Regions from separate parts of the Paenibacillus sp. P36 genome, predicted to be linked through region 2. Evidence: predicted binding sites of a transcription regulator. Region 2 holds the regulator's gene; the other holds the start of a gene.
The links. Region 2 encodes LexA, which represses DNA repair genes until DNA is damaged. Its sites were predicted from a motif close to CGAACATATGTTCG; they were not measured.

Region 1: the regulator LexA is predicted to act here: its motif matches at 2,316-2,329, upstream of recA (recombinase RecA).

What each region holds. Positions count from the first base shown of each region.
Region 1 is NZ_AP038372.1:5,001,368-5,007,888, reverse strand. It holds gene rimO (30S ribosomal protein S12 methylthiotransferase RimO) at 1-350, shown strand, start outside; gene pgsA (CDP-diacylglycerol--glycerol-3-phosphate 3-phosphatidyltransferase) at 347-934, shown strand; gene ACKTT9_RS22455 (competence/damage-inducible protein A) at 976-2,226, shown strand; gene recA (recombinase RecA) at 2,399-3,442, shown strand; gene ACKTT9_RS22445 (regulatory protein RecX) at 3,523-4,212, shown strand; gene rny (ribonuclease Y) at 4,600-6,138, shown strand; gene ACKTT9_RS22435 (TIGR00282 family metallophosphoesterase) at 6,256-6,521, shown strand, end outside.
Region 2 is NZ_AP038372.1:3,523,152-3,529,672, forward strand. It holds gene ACKTT9_RS15660 (aminotransferase class I/II-fold pyridoxal phosphate-dependent enzyme) at 1-548, shown strand, start outside; gene ACKTT9_RS15665 (MerR family transcriptional regulator) at 645-1,055, shown strand; gene glnA (type I glutamate--ammonia ligase) at 1,094-2,434, shown strand; gene ACKTT9_RS15675 (aminopeptidase) at 2,532-3,770, shown strand; gene lexA (transcriptional repressor LexA) at 4,087-4,704, opposite strand; gene ACKTT9_RS15685 (LysM peptidoglycan-binding domain-containing protein) at 4,852-5,244, shown strand; gene ACKTT9_RS15690 (DUF896 domain-containing protein) at 5,385-5,567, shown strand; gene ACKTT9_RS15695 (HAD family hydrolase) at 5,611-6,402, shown strand; gene ACKTT9_RS15700 (1,2-dihydroxy-3-keto-5-methylthiopentene dioxygenase) at 6,479-6,521, opposite strand, start outside.

The DNA.
Region 1 (6,521 bases), 1.5 Mb from region 2:
TCGACCGCCTTGGTGTTTTTGCCTATTCCAAAGAAGATGATACGCCGGCGGCACGTTTGCCGAATCAAGTGCCTGATGATGTGAAAGAGTATCGTGCGAATGCAATCATGGAAATCCAAAGAGAAATTTCGAATATCCGCGGCGGACGCCGTATCGGTCAAGAAATTGATGTACTGATTGAGCGGTACGATGGCAGAAGCGATGTGTATATTGGACGTTCTCAATTTGATGCTCCCGAGATCGATGGGGAAGTATTCGTTTCGAATGGTAAACTGACAATCGGTGAACTTGCCAAAGTTCGTATTACCCACTCTTATGAGTTTGACTTATCTGGGGAGGTAATTGCATGAACCTGGCCAACCGCATCACCGTGGCGAGGATTTTACTAGTACCGATCATCATGTTTTTTTTGTTGATTAAGGTAAAATTCCCTCATATACGGATTGAGGAATTTAGCATTACGTATAATCAAATTATTGCTGCTACTATTTTCATTATTGCAGCGAGCACAGATAGTTTAGATGGTTATATTGCCAGAAAACGCAATTTAGTAACCAATTTAGGCAAGCTGCTTGATCCCTTGGCGGATAAGCTGCTTGTTACGGCTGTGCTCGTTTCACTAGTGGAAATGGGTAAAGTAGATGCTTGGATCGTCATTGTCATTATCAGTAGAGAATGGGCTGTAACAGGTCTTCGTCAAATTGCTCTGCTGGAAGGCACAGTGATGGCGGCTAGTAAGTGGGGAAAAGCAAAGACTGCAGCTCAGATTACAGCCATCATAGCGCTACTTATCAATAATTTTCCGTTTACGTTTGTGGATTTCCCTTTTGATGTCATAGCAAGTTGGGCAGCGGCCATCATTACGGTCTACTCAGGTATCGAGTATTTTGTGAAAAATAAACATGTCATAGACTTTTCAGAAAAGACACAATAGGGCTTCCTATTGGTTTTTTTCTATTCTAGGAGGATGCTGGGATGAAAGCAGAAATCGTTGCCGTTGGAACAGAGCTCTTGCTTGGCCAAATTGTTAATACGAACGCTCAATTTCTTTCCAGGGAGTGCGCCGCAATTGGTGTGGACATATATTTCCAGACCGTAGTGGGCGATAATGAGCAGAGATTGCTGGAAAGCCTCACATTAGCCGCCTCCAGAGCCGATGTGGTCATCTGCACAGGTGGTTTGGGTCCTACGCAGGATGACCTCACAAAAGATGTCCTAGCGGCTTACGTAGGCCGTCAGTTAATCATTCATGAGCCATCGATGAATGCAATCACCCAGATGTTTCAATCACGCGGGATACATATGGTAGAAAGCAACAGGCGCCAAGCGTTAATGCTTGAGGGCAGTGATCCATTACATAACGAAACAGGACTGGCCGTAGGTGTTGCCTTCACGTTTGAAGGAACTCATTTCATTCTTCTACCTGGACCGCCTAAAGAAATGAAACCCATGTTTACCAACTATGCGATTCCTTGGCTGCGTGCGGTTATGCATGATGAAGTTCCGCTTTATTCCAAAATGCTCAAATTTGCCGGCATCGGTGAGTCTAATTTAGAGCATCAATTAATTGATTTGATTCAAGCACAATCGGACCCAACCATCGCTCCATATGCCAAAGAAGGCGAAGTGACGATTCGTCTGACGACCCGCGCGCAAACGGCGGAAGAGGGCGAACGCAAACTGTTTGCGACAGAACAAGAGATTAGAAGCCGTTTAGGCCAGCACATTTACGCGGATCAAGACGTACCGATTGAAACGATGGTTTTGAAAATGCTGGATGAACGCAAGCTGTCGCTTGCAGTTGCTGAGAGCTGCACAGGCGGTTTGCTCAGTGATTTAATAACTTCAATACCCGGGAGCTCGAGCTCTTTCCTGGGGGGGATTATCTGTTATTCCAATGCGCTAAAACATAAGCTTCTCGGTGTTCCTATGGAGGTGTTGGAAGGCGAGGGTGCGCCGGGTGCTGTCAGCAGCGAAACAGCGGTTATCTTAGCAGAGAGTTTGCTCACGACAACGGGAAGTGACTTTGGCATTTCCGTAACCGGTGTAGCCGGTCCTGGCTCGTCTGAAGGCAAGCCTGTCGGACTTGTATATATTGGATTTGCGCAGAAGAACGCGGAGACACAAGTCATTACGCTGCAGCTTTCCGGCAACCGGGAATCGATTAAGCATAGATCCGCGAAGAGCGCGCTCTACCACCTTTGGAAACAGTTGAAAGATAGCTAGAGTTCGCATATAATCAAAGAAGTGTTAACGGAAGAACCGTAACAAAGCGATAACTTTGTTGCGGTTTTTTGTTTGTTCGCGAAAAAAAACGAATGTATGTTCGAAAAAGTACTTGGCAAACACCCCGAAACAAGTTATCATATACCTATAATGATAGAAGGAAGTGAGTGTTTTGACAGACCGTCGCGCAGCACTTGATAATGCATTACGACAAATTGAGAAACAGTTCGGTAAAGGCTCCATCATGAAGCTTGGAGAATCAACGCATATGCAAGTTGAGACGATTTCAAGCGGAGCGTTAGCCCTTGATATTGCACTAGGAATAGGTGGATTCCCACGCGGAAGAATTATTGAAGTATACGGACCTGAATCCTCAGGTAAAACAACAGTAGCTTTACATGCGATCGCTGAAGTCCAGAAGGTTGGCGGACAAGCTGCATTTATCGATGCAGAGCACGCGTTGGATCCTTCTTATGCAAGTAAGCTCGGCATTAACATAGATGAGCTGTTGCTCTCTCAACCTGATACCGGTGAGCAAGCTCTAGAGATCGCAGAAGCGCTTGTAAGAAGCGGCGCGGTAGATATTATCGTTATCGACTCTGTAGCGGCACTAGTACCTAAAGCAGAGATCGAAGGCGAAATGGGAGACTCTCACGTGGGTCTGCAAGCACGTCTGATGTCTCAAGCACTTCGTAAGCTATCTGGTGCAATTAACAAATCCAAGGTTATTGCGATTTTCATTAACCAGTTGCGTGAGAAGGTCGGCGTTATGTTTGGAAACCCGGAGACAACGCCTGGTGGCCGTGCACTGAAGTTCTACTCCTCCGTTCGACTGGATGTTCGTCGCATAGAAACCATCAAGCAAGGTAACGATATGGTCGGTAACCGCACGAGGATTAAGGTCGTTAAGAATAAAGTAGCTCCTCCGTTCAAACAAGCGGAAGTAGATATTATGTACGGTGAAGGAATCTCACGTGAAGGCAGTATCATTGATATCGCAACTGAGATGGATATCGTGAATAAAAGCGGAGCTTGGTATTCCTATGAGGGCGAACGTTTAGGCCAAGGTCGTGAAAATGCTAAGCAATTCTTGAAAGATAACAAAGCAATTGCCGAAACGATCGAGCAAAAAATCCGTGAAAACAGCAATTTGATTGTTGCTGTCGGACCAAATGTGGACGAGGAAGACGATGAGTTAGAAGCGGCTTTCGAGTAAGATTCGATTATATATCATACCGTGAAAGCACCTTAAACCTTAGGTTAGGGTGCTTTCGTGCATGAAAGGGGCTAGAAAGCTTGGAGCAGGAAGATCAGCAGATGTCTATCATCACATTAGTGGAGAAACAGAAGCGGGGGAAGCACCGCTATAACATATTTTTGAATGAAGAGTATGCGTTTTCCGTTCACGAAGACATTTTGATTAAGCATCGACTAGTCAAAGGAGAGAGCGTAGATCTCCAAGATATTGAGAGAATTATTCAAGATGAAGAACGGAATAATTCGTACATGAAAGCTTTGCGAGCGATTGGCCGGAGACCGCACTCATCGAGCGAGTTGAAACGCAAGCTCAAAGAATCAGGTTATGAACCACCTATTATCGAATGGGTGATTGAGAAGTTAGCTTCGCAAAATTATCTGAATGATGAAGAGTTTGCTAAAATGTGGACGGACAGCCGGATTATTTCTCAAAAGAAAGGCCGTAACCTCGTTCGTCAAGAGCTGCAACAAAAAGGCATCGATAAAGAGTTGGTTAAACATGCAATGGAGAACATCAATCAAGAAGATGAAATAGCTGGAGCCATGAAACTTGCTCAAACGAAATGGAAGCAAACCTCTGGCGAGGTTTTTGATAAGAAGAGAAAGACGGCAGCTTTTCTAATGCGCAGAGGGTACACGGGTGCCGTTGTGACGAAGGTACTTGGGCAATTGAGCAGCGAGCCGAGTGAAGATGATTTCGAAATCCATGATGATTCCTTCGATGATTAATGTTGTAAAATAATAACTGAAATTACTTAACAATATGAATGAATAAAAGGGGACGCAGTTGGGCATGATGATCTTCTCATGGACTATCGCTTGACAAGCTTCTTCGACAAAAGATAAAATAACAGTGTATATTTTCATAATGTATTCAAAATCATACTTATTTCATTGATTTTGAGGGGACAGATGTAAAAACCGCCAATTTTTACTCTGTTGATTATGGATTATTAGCACTATAGTGCCTCTTACGCACAGTGCGCATTCATTTAAAAGCCATACTCTTTTTACTTTAGGGTATGTATGACTAGTTAAACAATTAAAAATCGGATTAAAAAACCGAACGGAATCCCAGGCTAACACCTTGGAGAAACCAACGAGGAGGTGAACAAGATGACTGTCATCTGGATCGCGATCATTCTCATTGTTGGAGCTGCATGCTTAGGGATTGGTTATTTTATCCGTAAATCTCTTGCAGAAGCGAAAATTTCCAGTGCTGAAACAGCCGCTGAGCAGATTAGAGAAGCTGCTAAGAAAGAAGCAGAAGCACTGAAAAAAGAAACGGTTCTGGAAGCAAAGGACGAAGTGCATAAACTTAGGTCCGAAGCTGAAAAAGACATTCGTGAGCGTCGGAATGAAATTCAACGACAAGAAAGACGATTGTTGCAAAAAGAGGAATCGCTGGATAAAAAATTAGAATCTCTCGAGCGTAAAGAAGAGCAAGTTGCCAACAAAGAGAAGCGGATCGAGGATACCCAAAATCAAATTGATCAGCTTTATAAAAGCCAGGTTTCGGAGTTAGAGCGTATCTCAGGACTTACAATGGAAGAAGCGAAAAGCATTATTCTTACCAATGTGGAGCAGGAAGTACGACACGAGACCGCACAGCTTATTAAAGAAATCGAACAACAGGCCAAAGAAGACGGCGATAAGAAAGCCCGTGAGATCATCACGCTCGCCATTCAACGTTGTGCCGCAGATCATGTTGCTGAAACGACAGTTTCAGTTGTTTCATTGCCAAATGAAGAAATGAAAGGCCGGATTATCGGTCGTGAGGGACGTAATATCCGTGCACTGGAAACATTAACGGGTATTGACCTTATTATTGATGACACGCCAGAAGCAGTTATTTTATCTGGATTTGATCCAATTCGTCGCGAAATTGCTCGTACATCCCTAGAGAAACTTGTTGCCGATGGACGTATTCATCCAGCACGTATTGAAGAGATGGTTGAGAAATCCCGTAAAGAAGTGGATGAACGCATCCGCGAATATGGGGAGCAAGCCACGTTTGAAGTTGGAGTTCACGGATTGCATCCTGACTTGATCAAGATTTTGGGTCGACTGAAATTTAGAACAAGTTATGGTCAGAACGTATTGAAGCATTCCATGGAGGTAGCTTATCTGGCTGGTCTGATGGCCGGGGAGCTCGGGGTAGACGTAACTTTGGCGAAACGTGCCGGGCTGCTTCATGACATCGGTAAGGCGCTTGACCACGAGGTTGAAGGATCTCATGTCGAGATTGGTGTTGAGATTGGTAAGAAGTACAAGGAGCATCCAGTCGTCATTAACAGTATTGCATCACATCACGGTGATGTAGAGGCAACTTCCGTTATTGCGATGTTAGTCGGAGCAGCAGATGCCTTATCCGCGGCGAGACCTGGAGCACGCAGGGAAACGCTCGAAACATATATTAAGCGTCTAGAGAAGCTCGAAGAAATTTCGGAATCTTTTGAAGGTGTTGAGAAATCATACGCCATTCAAGCAGGCCGTGAAGTACGTGTTATGGTTCAACCTGAGAAAGTGGATGACACCGAAGCGTTCCGTCTGGCCCGCGATATTACCAAAAAAATCGAGGGTGAACTCGATTATCCGGGACATATTAAGGTTACCGTCATTCGTGAAACACGAGCTGTTGAATACGCTAAATAAGAGTAACCAATGCGAAAAGTGGCTGATACAGCCACTTTTCCTTATTTTATAGGGGGACGCTTCATTGTATGACTACCCTCCATGCATCTATGCTAATAAAGGAGCTACAAAATTGTTATGAAAATTGTATTTATTGGAGATATTGTTGGATCCGTTGGACGCAAAGCACTAAAAAATATTATGCCTCGTTTAAAGCAAGCACACCCTCACGCCGTGTTCATCGCTAACGGAGAGAACGCTGCTGCTGGGAAAGGGATAACATCAGCCATCGCAAAAGAAATCTATGAGATGGGCATTCAGGCGCTTACAATGGGCAATCATACATGGGATCAAAAAGAAATTTTCGATTTTATCGATCGGGATGAGAAAATGGTTCGTCCAGC
Region 2 (6,521 bases):
TAGCCCCATCCGGCGGCTACATAGCCGGGCGGCAGGATCTCGTGGACCTCGCCGCCTATCGATTGACCGCCCCTGGCATCGGGGGCGAGGTCGGGGCCATGCTCGGTGCAACGCGAGCCATGTTTCAAGGGCTATTCCTTGCCCCGCATCTCGTCGGGCAAGCGGTTAAGGGCTCGGTGTTCGCAAGTGCCGTATTCGAACAGCTGGGCTTCGAGAGCCATCCGCGTTGGGACGCGCAGCGGACGGATTTAATTCAAGCGATCCGCTTCACGTCGGCGGATCATTTGATCACGTTCGTGCAGGGCATCCAGAAAGCGGCTGCCGTGGACTCGCACGTGGTGCCTGAGCCGTGGGATATGCCCGGCTATGAGCATCCCGTCATTATGGCGGCCGGGACCTTCATCCAAGGCGGCAGCCTGGAGCTGTCCGCCGATGCTCCGATTCGCGAACCGTTCATCGCTTATATGCAGGGAGGACTTACCTATTCACATTGTAAGTTAGGGGTGCTTACGGCAATCCAACATATGGTAGACAAGGGATTGCTTTGAAAAATAAGACTGTGAACAAACCTTACACTCCTTGACACGTTTTTGTTACTTAGGTACAATATAGGAGAGTTACTTAACTTTGCAGGAGTGATTAGCATGAGTGATGAAATACGTAGAAATATGGCGTTATTCCCAATCGGGATCGTCATGAAGCTGACGGATCTAACCGCAAGACAAATTCGATATTACGAGCAGCATGAGCTTATTATTCCAGCCAGAACTGGCGGCAATCAACGACTCTACTCCTTTAATGATGTTGAACGACTACTTGAAATTAAAGATTTGATTGAAAAAGGCGTGAACATCGCAGGGATCAAGCAGGTGCTCATCCCAGTCGATAAAGATTCGGAAGATGCTACGATTTTGAACGAGCATACGGAAGTTAAGCGTAAGGAACTAACCGACTCCCAACTGCACAAAATGCTTAAACAGCAGTTGATAGGCGGGGGCAAGCGTCCGGATCAGGTTTCCCTTATCCAAGGTCAGCTTTCCCGGTTTTATAAATAACACTCCGTAAGCGCTTGTAAAATGAGAGGAGAATGAACGTGACTTACAACAACAACTATACCAAAGAAGATATTTTGCGCATTGCTAAAGAACAAAATGTTCGCTTCATTCGCTTGCAGTTTACGGACTTGATGGGAAGTATCAAAAACGTTGAGATTCCTTTCAGCCAGCTTGAAAAAGCGTTAGATAACAAAATGATGTTTGACGGCTCTTCCATCGAAGGTTATGTGCGGATTGAAGAATCAGATATGTACCTGTACCCGGATTTGGATACTTGGGTAATCTTCCCTTGGGTAACGGAAAGCAAAGTGGCTCGCTTGATCTGCGATATCTACTTGCCGGATGGCCGTCCATTCCCTGGCGATCCTCGCGCTATCTTGAAAACAGCACTGAAGCAAGCCGAAGAACTTGGCTACACAGCGATGAATGTTGGTCCTGAACCGGAGTTTTTCTTGTTCAAAACCGATGAAAAAGGCAATCCGACGACTGAACTTAATGATCAAGGTGGATACTTTGATTTGGCTCCGATGGATCTTGGTGAAAACTGCCGTCGCGATATCGTGCTAACGCTGGAAGAAATGGGCTTTGAGATTGAAGCATCTCACCATGAAGTAGCTCCTGGTCAGCACGAAATCGACTTTAAATATGCGGATGCAATTAAAGCGGCTGATCAAATTCAAACGTTTAAACTCGTTGTTAAAACGGTTGCCAGACAGCATGGTCTGCATGCTTCCTTTATGCCTAAGCCATTATTCGGCATGAACGGTTCTGGTATGCACTGTCACCAATCTTTATTCAAAGGTGAAACCAACGCATTTTACGATGAGTCCGACAAGTTAGGTTTAAGTAATGTTGCAAGACATTATATGGCAGGTGTACTTCGCCATGCCCGTTCCTTTGCAGCCATTACGAATCCGACTGTTAACTCCTATAAACGTCTCGTGCCTGGCTACGAAGCACCTTGTTACGTTGCATGGTCTGCGAGCAACCGCAGTCCGATGATTCGTATCCCGGCTTCCCGCGGCTTAAGCACGCGCGTTGAAGTTCGTAATCCGGATCCAGCGGCGAACCCATACTTGGCGCTTGCTGTTATGCTTGCAGCTGGTCTGGACGGCATCAAAAACAAAATGCAGCTGCCTCCTCCAACGGATCGCAACATTTATGTGATGACGGAAGAAGAGAGAGAAAGCCAAGGCATCCCAAGCTTGCCACTCAACTTGAAACAAGCTTTGGACGAGCTGCTGCGCGATGATGTGATCTGTGATACGCTTGGCGAACATGCTTTAGCACATTTCTATGAGCTCAAAGAAATTGAATGGGATATGTACCGCACCCAGGTTCACCAATGGGAAAGAGATCAATATCTGTCCCTATACTAGGATCATCAGCAATGTTTGAAAATTAGATAAGATAGCCCGTCATGATTCAGGTAAATCCTGAACTGATGGGCTTTTTCATGCGAAGGAGCAGGTACTCATGGATAATTTTTTAGTCAACTTAGAGAAATATGCGGAACTAGTGGTAAAAATTGGCGTTAATTTGACCAAAGGTCAAGACCTAATGATCGAGTCACCGATGGAATGCGTGGACTTGACGCGCCTAATTGTTAAGAAAGCTTATGAGGCTGGTGCGAACTATGTGCAGGTGAATTGGCAGGATGATTTCCTGACGCGTGCGCGCTTAGAGACGGCTCATGATGATGCACTCGACTACTACCCAGTGTGGTACACGGATATGTTGGAGCGTTTTGTTGAAAATGGCGGCGCACTTCTGAATATTAAGGTGCCAGATCCAGATTTGTACGCCGGTATTGACCCTGGCATGATTTCCAGAGCTTCAAAGGCGATGGCAACAGCACGTTCTAAGTATCAAAAATATGTAAGAACGAGCACGTTCAGCTGGTGCTTGATTAAAGCTCCAACTGCTGCTTGGGCATCCAAAGTGTATGCGGATCTTCCTGAAGAAGAGCGGTTGGATGCGATGTGGGATGCTATTTTCCGTTTTAATCGAGTGTATGAAATTGATCCGGTTAGCGCATGGCGTGCACATATTGAGCAGTTGAAACGCGTTCGCAAGGTACTAAACGATAAGCAATATGCAGCGCTGCAATATCGGGCTGCAGGGACTGATTTGCGCGTAGAGCTGCCAGATGGCCACATTTGGCTTGGCGGGGATAAAGCGAACGCAAGAGGGATTCGCTTTGTTGCGAATATGCCGACGGAAGAAGTATTTACGATGCCCAAACGGACAGGCGTTAATGGGACGGTAACAAGTACCATGCCGCTGAATGTGAATGGCGCATTGGTTGACAAGTTTTCGTTCAGGTTCGAAGACGGGAAGGTCGTAGATTATAAGGCAGAGGTCGGCCATGAGCATTTGACCAGGTTATTGGAGATGGACGAAGGCGCTCGTTATTTAGGCGAAGTCGCGCTTGTTCCCTATGATTCGCCGATATCCAATCTAAAACGGATTTTTTACAATACAGGCATTGATGAAAATGCCTCTTGCCATCTTGCTTTGGGTAGCTGCTATCCAATCAATATGAAGGATGGGGCTTCTTTATCCAACGAGGAGCTGAAAGTAAGAGGCGGGAACACAAGTCTGATCCACGTGGATTTCATGATCGGGACGGCTGATCTTGAGATTGGCGGTGTGCTTCAGGATGGCAGTTTGGAACCTATTTTCCGTCAGGGGAATTGGGCGTTAGCATTTTGATTAGTAAGAAAACCGAGGGACGAATTGTCCTTCGGTTTTCTGTCTTTATAGGAGGAACTATAGTCCCTTATTTGCGAGAAAAAGCACATTATCCACTAGTGAGGGGAACTGAAGTTCGCTATTTTGTTGATTTCACTGGTAGAATGATTGTTGGACGTCAAATAAAGACCTGTAGTTCCTCTACGAGATTAAAATGGCTATATTTCTCCAAATAGAGTATTACAGTTCCCTTATCCTGTTTCGTAGACCCTTAGCTGGATTCGCTCGCACCTAAAAAGGACCGTCAGGCTGATTCACCTGACGGTCCTTCTTAGTCTTACATATCGCGGAATAATCCGATGACTCGGCCTAGAATCGTAACATTCTTCAGTAGAATGGGTTTCAAAGCAGAGTTTTCCGGTTGAAGGCGGATATGATCCTTCTCTTTGTAAAAACGCTTGACCGTCGCTTCATCGTCTTCCGTCATCGCGACAACGATGTCACCGTTGTTCGCTGTTTGCTGCTGCTTGACGATGACATAATCACCGTTATGTATGCCGGCTTCGATCATACTGTCTCCCATGACGCTAAGCATAAACACATTGTTATCTCCGACCATGCTGACTGGAAGAGGGAAGTAGTCTTCGATGTTCTCTGTCGCCGTAATCGGTACCCCGGCGGTAACTTTACCTACGAGCGGAACACGTGCAACGGAAACAGCGAAATGAGTTTCGGCACCGTCTAAGCCAAGAATCTCGATAGCGCGAGGTTTGGTTGGATCACGACGAATCAAACCTTTCTTCTCAAGACGCTCCAAATGACCGTGTACGGTTGAACTGGAGGCTAGTCCGACAGCCTCGCCGATTTCGCGTACGGAAGGCGGGTAACCCTTATCTTTCACTTCGTTCTTAATGTATTCTAAAATAGCTTGTTGACGCTGCGAAATCTTACTCAATAGTTATCACTCCAATACTGGGAATCATTACCCAAAGTATAACATAGAACCCGAGTTCGTACAAACATAAGTTCGAATAAATCGTTGACTCAAACATGTGTTCGTGTTATTCTAAAAACAGAACAAATGTTTGGGGGATGATTATTCATGTATATGGCCTACTCACACACGACCAATTCACGCACACCTCATAGATCAACTGCCGCGTCCAAAGGGATTGCAACCAAATCACGTAATACGAAAACAATCATTCGATTTCTTTTTATTGCATTAATTCTGGGGACTGTGTTCTCATTCGGTGCCATGGTACAAGCATATGCGGCGGCGTCTTCACCGACGAGCAGTGTATTAAATAACGCTGAAACTAAGAAAGTTGTCCAGGAGCAAGTTGTCATTCAAGAGGGGGACACGCTCTGGGGCATTGCGACTGCTCATAAGAAAGATAGAGAGAACATTCGTTCCTATATAGATGAGATTAAGACGAAAAATCATTTAACTACGAGCTCCTTGAAAGAAGGACAGGTTTTATTGCTCCCTTAATCAGTACTTTCCTATGGAATGGAAATAGACGAATAGAGGCTAGGAATTATTCCTATGTCTCTTTTTGTTGTTTTCTTGACATTCCACTAGAGGGATGGCAAAGTAATAGTCATATTGAATTTTTGAACTGGAGGATCACTATGAGTGACAGTATGGAAAAAACCATCGAACGCATTAATGAGCTTGCTCGTAAAGCGAAAACCGTTGGCTTATCGGATGCGGAAATCGATGAACGAAATGAATTGAGAAAAAAATATATTGAGGCTTTCCGAGGCAATCTTAAAGTTCAACTTGATTCCATCAAGTTTACGGACGAAGAGTAGTTGCTTTTTCACATAGAAACAACATTCAAAGGGGAAATGAATGATGACGTTGAAGGCTGTACTTTTTGATTTAGATGATACGCTCTTGTGGGATGACCGCAGTGTACAGGAAGCTTTTGAAGCAACTTGCGTGGAAGCAGCGAAACACGCGGCAGTGAATCCGGAAGAATTGGAAGCCGCTGTTCGTAAAGAAGCCCGTGCTTTATACGAATCCTATGAACCTTTTCCATTCACCAAAATGATTGGAATTAATCCATTTGAAGGGCTTTGGGCTAATTTCACACAAGGTGAAAATGAGAATTTTCGCAAGTTGGAAGCATTAGCACCAGGTTATCGCACTGAAGCGTGGACTCGCGGGCTTCGCGCGTTAGGCGTAGAAGATGCAGAGCTGGGGTACAAGCTGGGCGAGCTTTTTCCTGCTGAACGCCGCAATCGTCCCTATGTTTATGAAGAAACTTTCCGTGTGCTGGACGCATTGAAGGGTAAGTACAAGTTGCTCCTCCTAACAAACGGATCACCTGATCTTCAAAAAGAAAAATTAGCTGGCGTGCCAGCCATTACGTCCTATTTCGATCATATTGTCATTTCCGGGGAATTTGGAGTGGGTAAACCGGATGTTTCTATTTTCCACCATGCGCTGGAACTTCTAGGGATTCATGCGGATGAAGGTATCATGATCGGTGATAAACTGACGACGGATATTCTCGGTTCCGGACGTGTAGGTATGCGCAATATTTGGATTAATCATCATGGGCTACAAAGTGGAGATGAGATTGTTCCTGCGAATGAGGTATCGCGCTTAGAGGAAGTTTTACCGATTATCGCTAATGCTTAATACAGCATAACGAAAAGCCCAACAGTGGTTTGGACAAGGTGTCCTGCGCTGTTGGGCTTTCTTCTAAGAAAAAGTATTAGGCTTTGATGAAAGCTGGATCTTCCACGTTATAAGCGACC